Linked DNA regions of Pleomorphomonas sp. PLEO. The main gene of each other region encodes a partner of the protein of the gene in region 2 in a complex. Links are inferred from orthologs where the notes say so. Each region holds a gene or a part of one and is shown on either strand. Other genes may lie near its edges.

Evidence for each region. Proteins that work in one complex are often made in the same cells at the same time.
Region 1: the proteins of AB6N07_RS02660 (region 2) and ccmB are in contact, whole or in part, in a solved structure (PDB 8CE8), measured with the Escherichia coli proteins. The link is inferred for Pleomorphomonas sp. PLEO from one-to-one orthologs.

The regions. Positions count from the first base shown.
Region 1 is NZ_CP166625.1:833,692-836,709, reverse strand. The notes cover bases 7-2,953. They hold ccmB (heme exporter protein CcmB), read right to left. Parts: upstream 1,837-2,953; coding sequence 1,177-1,836; downstream 7-1,176. Other genes in these bases: acnA (aconitate hydratase AcnA), read left to right, coding at 2,794-2,953; ccmA (heme ABC exporter ATP-binding protein CcmA), read right to left, coding at 1,845-2,486; AB6N07_RS03625 (methyl-accepting chemotaxis protein), read left to right, coding at 7-1,063. Outside these bases: more of AB6N07_RS03625, read left to right, coding at 1-6; more of acnA, read left to right, coding at 2,954-3,018. UniProt on the Escherichia coli protein: Required for the export of heme to the periplasm for the biogenesis of c-type cytochromes.
Region 2 is NZ_CP166625.1:617,985-620,775, forward strand. The notes cover bases 72-2,791. They hold AB6N07_RS02660 (heme ABC transporter permease), read right to left. Parts: upstream 1,936-2,791; coding sequence 1,207-1,935; downstream 72-1,206. Other genes in these bases: AB6N07_RS02645 (YggS family pyridoxal phosphate-dependent enzyme), read left to right, coding at 72-435; AB6N07_RS02650 (DsbE family thiol:disulfide interchange protein), read right to left, coding at 420-1,001; ccmD (heme exporter protein CcmD), read right to left, coding at 998-1,210; ftsY (signal recognition particle-docking protein FtsY), read right to left, coding at 2,065-2,791. Also shown: more of AB6N07_RS02645, read left to right, coding at 1-71. UniProt on the Escherichia coli protein: Required for the export of heme to the periplasm for the biogenesis of c-type cytochromes.

The sequences.
Region 1 (3,018 bases), 220 kb from region 2 along the record:
GATCGGCCGCTCGATCTCACGGCCAGTCGTGGCCATCTCTCACGCCATGGGAAAGGTCTCTGACGGCGATCTGCGGACGGTGGTGCCCGGTCTTGGCCGCAAGGACGAGGTCGGCACCATGGCCGAGGCGCTCGAAGTGTTCAAAACGAGCCTTGTCCAGGCGGCCGACGCCCGTGCCACCCGCGAAGCCGATGCGGCGGCGCAGGCCGAGTCGAGGCGCAGCGAAGTCCAACAGCTTGCCGACATGTTCGAGCAGACCGTCGGCGGCATTGCCTCCTCGCTGGCCGCCGCCGCTGGCCAGCTCAACGGCTCGGCCCAGACCCTCTCCCAGTCCTCCGCCGACCTGACACAGAAGGCATCCACCGTAACCACGGCCTCCGAAGCGGCCTCTGCCGGCGTCGGCACCGTAGCCGCCGCCGCCGAGGAACTGGCATCTTCGATCGCCGAGATCGGCCGACAGGTGAATGAATCAACCGAAGTGGCCTCGAAAGCCGTGCAGGACGCCTCCGATACGGCGGCCAAGGTGCGCGAGCTGTCGGAAGCGGCGCGGAAAATTGGCGCGGTGGTCGATCTCATCAACACCATTGCCGGCCAGACCAATCTTCTGGCACTGAATGCCACCATTGAGGCGGCACGGGCGGGCGAGGCCGGCAAGGGCTTCGCCGTCGTCGCCGCCGAGGTCAAGCAGCTCGCCGACCAGACCGCCAAGGCCACGAGCGAGATCGGCGCCCAGGTGGCCTCGATCCAGGCATCGACGGCCGATTCCAGCGACGCCATCATGCGCATCACCGAGACCATCGGCCATATCTCGAAAGTGTCCAACACGGTGGCCGGCTCGGTCCGCGACCAGGGAACCGCGACGCAAGAAATCGCTGACTCCGTGCAGAAGGCAGCGGAGGGTACCAGCACCGTGGCTTACAATATCGTCAAGGTCGGCGATGCGGCAAACGAATCGGCCGTTGCCGCGCAGGAAGTGTTGCACGCCTCGGACGCCCTCTCGGCTCAGGCCGAGCGTCTGCAGAGCGAACTCCAGCTCTTCCTCGCCACCATCCGGGCGGCCTGACGCGTCTGTGCTAGAGCCTATCCGACGAACTCAGGTTCGCCGGGTAGCCTCTATCTCCTTGTTAAGACGCAATTCCGGACGCAAAACCGGTGTCCACTTTTGCTGGAATTGCTCTAGTCGAGCCCGTTTCTAAGCGCGGCGGCGGTGGCGATCGGTGAGATCGCCGCCGCCGTCAGCGTTACGGCGACGATGAGCAGGAAGGGCGTACGGAAAGCCGCCGGATCATAGGCGACGGCGGTCGAGGCGGCGACGCCGAAGATCAGTATCGGCACGGCGAACGGCAGCACCAGGATCGGCAACAACAGGCCACCGCGTCGCAGCGACACTGTCAGACCGGCACCAATGGCTCCGAGCAGGGTCAGTGCCGGCGTACCGACCAGGAGCGTCGCCACGGTGGCGAGCGTCACATCGACAGGCATGGCCAAAAGCAGCGACAGAAAGGGAGCCGCGATGACAAGGGGCAAGCCCGTCGCGGTCCAGTGAGCCGCGACCTTGACAATCACCAGCAGTTCCAGCGACCGGCCGGACGCCACCATCAGGTCGAGCGCACCGTCGTCGCGATCGGCCTCGAACAGCCGGTCGAGACCAAGCAACGTCGCGAGTAGCGCGCCGATCCACAGGATGGCCGGTCCGAGACGCGACAGCAGGTTGAGATCCGGCCCGATGGCGAAAGGAAAGGTCGTCACCACGATCAGGTAGAACAGCACGCCCATCATGGCGCCGCCGCCAATGCGGACGGCAAGGCGCAATTCGCGGACATAGAGAGCGGCCAGCGGCGGCATCAGACCATCTCCCCAACGACAAGACGAAGCGAGCGGGCGCCGGCAAGACCAATGGTGAGGTGGGTCGCTGCGATGATAGCGCCGCCAGCATGCAGATGAGCGGCCATGAGATTGACCAGACTCGCCTCCGAGGCGGCATCAAGGGCGGCGGTCGGCTCATCGAGCAGCCACAGCGGCCGGCGCACGGCGATGAGGCGGGCGATGGCAAGGCGCCGCCGCTGTCCAGCCGATAGATAAGCCGCCGGCAGGGCGGCAAGATCGACGAGCCCTACGCTATCGAGAGCCACATCCACCGGCGCGCCGCCGTCGCTCCCCAGGAAATCCCGCCAAAAGGCGAGGTTCTCGCCGACCGTCAGGGCCGGTTTCACGGCGTCGCGGTGGCCGAGATAATGAATGTGACGGCCAACCTCGTCAGGATCGGCGACGCCGTCAGCCAGAAAGCGCACGGATCCCTCCGCCGGCCGGCCGAGCCCGGCGAGCGCCCGGAGTAGAGTCGACTTGCCGACACCGTTGGGACCGGTGACCAGGATGGCCTCGCCTCCGATAATCTGGAAATCAACGCCCTCGATCACCCGCCGGCCGCCACGGTCGACGCCGAGTGCCTCAACAACGAGACGAAAGGGCTGATAGGGCTGGCTCAAGGCTCTCTCCGGCGCGGACGGCGTCTTTTCCCAATAGAGCATCGCGGCTGGGGGCGTAAGCTGCTTTCGCTCCCGGCTTGGCCTTGGAGAGGCCAACCATGGAATGAGCTCCATATGGTAGAATTTCGTACGCAAGGTCTGGTGAGCGGCCACCTTATTCTCTATAAGGCGCAAGGAAGTCTCCGGTCGTAATCTGACCATTACGTAAACGTCAAACTGCTCGCCGGTGGCGAGGTCCTGCCCGATCGGATGCCGGCACCGCCGTCGCCCGCTGGCAAGGCGCCCCCGGCACGAAAGGGGCCCGCGCATGCCGTCGCTCGACAGCTTCAAGTCCAAGAGAGAACTTCAGGTCGGCTCTAAGACCTATGTCTACTACGACCTGAAGGTGGCGGAGGAGAATGGCCTTGCCGGCGTCTCCCGCCTGCCGGTGTCGCTGAAGGTTATCCTTGAAAACCTGCTGCGCTTTGAGGACGGCCGCTCGGTGACCGAGGCCGACATTCGCGCCATGGCCGCCTGGCTGGATAACAAGGGC
Region 2 (2,791 bases):
GGACCGCTGCAGTCGAACAAGGCACACGAGGCGGTTGCCCTATTCGATGTCATCCACAGTGTCGATCGCGAGAAGATCGCCGCCGCGCTTGCCAAGGAAATGCAGGCGCAAAGCCGTTTTCCCAAGCTGCTCGTTCAGGTCAATACCGGGGAGGAGCCGCAGAAGGCCGGCGTCGCACCGCGTGAAACGGTAGATTTCGTGAAACGTTGCCGCGAGGTGCACGGCCTCACCATTGCCGGGCTGATGTGCATTCCGCCGGTCGGCGATCCGCCGGCACCGCATTTCGCGCTGCTGGACGAACTGGCGCGGCGCGCCGGTGTTGCTTTCCGCTCGATGGGCATGTCGTCGGATTACGAAACGGCGATCGGCCAAGGCGCGACGCATGTACGCGTCGGTAGCGCCATCTTCGGCTATCGAGATTACGGCGCTGCCTGAGTGGCGAGCGCCTTTTCGATCGCCGGCATCAATTCGGTCGAAATCCGCTCCCGCGTGAGCGGCCCGACCAGCTTGGCGGCGATGCGGCCATTCGCCACCACGAAGGTTTCCGGTACGCCGTAGACACCCCAGTCGATACCGACGCGGCCGTTTCGGTCGGCGCCGATGGCAGTGTAGGGATTGCCCAGACCGTTGAGGAAACGCAGTGCCTGATCGTCGGCATCCTTGTAGTTGAGGCCGTAAAGGCGGATCCGCTGGTCTTTTGTAAGGTCGGTCAGGAGCGGATGTTCAGCTCGGCAGGGCGCGCACCAACTGGCGAAGACATTGACGACGAAAACGCCTTTGGCGAGATCGTCGTTTGAGAGACCGGAAACCGGCACACCATTCCGCGTCAGACCGGCAACGCCTTCAAGGCGGAAATCGGGTACTGGCTTGCCGATCAGCGCTGATGGGACTTCCGACGGATCGCCAGCGCCAAGCCTTGAATAGAACAAGACGGCAAGCGCCAGAAACAAGGCGAGCGGGACGAGCGCGAGAAATCCGATGCGGCGTGATGGCTTGCTCACGCCTGCGTCTCCAGGGGCGTCTCGGGTGCCAGGCGGGCGGCGGCGCGCGCCGAGCGTCGGGTCAGGCCACGCGCCTCGAGCGCGGCGAGCGTGCTTTTGAGCCGCCAGTGATCGAGGATGATCCAAACCGTCAGGCCCAAAGCGGCGAGCGCCGCCGCCCCATAGCTCAGGAGAATGAAACCGGCGTAGGGACCGAGGAGAGCGATCATCTGATAGCTCCGGCGGCTGTCAGGCCGAGGGCACGGATGCGCCGACGCAGGATCTCGTTGCGCATGGCGGCCAGATGCAGGGTGACGAGAAGACACGTAAAGGCCAGCGCCATGGCCGCGAGTGGCACCAGCATGGTGGCATCGATGGTCGGGCCGCCGATGCGGAACACCGAAGCGGGTTGGTGCAGCGTGTTCCACCAGTCGACAGAGAACTTGATGATCGGCAGGTTGACCGAGCCGACGAGGATCAGGATCGCAGCGGCGCGGGCGCCTCGGGTTGGATCCTCAATCGTGCGCCAGAGGGCGATGAGACCGAGATACATGATGAACAGCACCAGCACGGAGGTCAGGCGCGCGTCCCACTCCCAATAGGTGCCCCACATCGGCCGGCCCCACAGCGAACCGGTGACCAGCGCGAGGGCCGTAAACGTGGCGCCGATCGGCGCGGCGGCGCGAGCGGCGACGTCGGAGAGCGGGTGCCGCCAGACCAGTGTGCCGAGCGCCGAGACGGCCATGATCGAATAGGTCAGCATGGAGAGCCAGGCGGCCGGCACGTGAATGTACATGATCCTGACCGTTTCACCCTGGAGGTAGTCGGCTGGTGAGCGAGCTACCAGCGCAAGGCCTCCGACGAACAGAACAACAGTCAGTCCGGCCAGCCAGGGAATCAGGCGGCCGGCAAACGCCAGAAAACGGGTAGGATTGGCCAGGTCGGCGAGGGACATGCTTGCCTCGGGGTGGGCGATAGGCGCCAGTCGCGGCTTCGACGTATTCCAGGCTGCACACATAGCGATTTCGTGGGCGGCCGGCAATCCGGGGCTGTCCGAGGAACAAACGTCGGTTCAGGGATACGGTCAGTCACCGAGCCCGGCAATGGCGCGGGCGAAATCGCGGGCGGCGAAGGGCTCGAGATCGTCGATGCCCTCGCCAACTCCGATGAAGTGCACTGGCAGGCCGAATTTCTCGGCGATGGCAACGAGAATACCGCCGCGCGCCGTACCGTCGAGCTTGGTCATGACCAAGCCGGTGACGCCGGCGGTGCGACCGAAGGCTTCCACTTGGGAAACGGCATTCTGGCCGGTGGTGGCATCGAGGACCAGCAATACGTCGTGTGGTGCCGTGGGATCGATCTTGCGGAGAACGCGGACGACCTTCTCAAGTTCGGCCATCAGCTCCGCCTTGTTCTGCAAGCGACCGGCGGTGTCGATCATCAGGATGTCGATGCCTTCGGCTTTCGCCCGAGTCAGTGCGTCGAAGGCGAGACCGGCCGAATCAGCGCCGACTTCGCGGGCAACGATCGGCACATTCGCCCGTTCGGCCCATACTTTCAGCTGATCGATGGCGGCGGCGCGAAAGGTGTCACCGGCGGCCATCATGACTTTTTTGTCCTCGGCAACGAACTTCGAGGCGAGCTTGCCGATCGTGGTGGTTTTGCCGGAACCATTGACGCCGACCACGAGCACTACATGGGGCGCCTTATCCGTCTTCAGCGTGAAGGGCACGGCGACCGGGGCGAGCACCTTCTCCACCTCGGCGGCAAGGATCGTTTTCACTTCCTCGTCGGTGATGTCTTTGCCATAG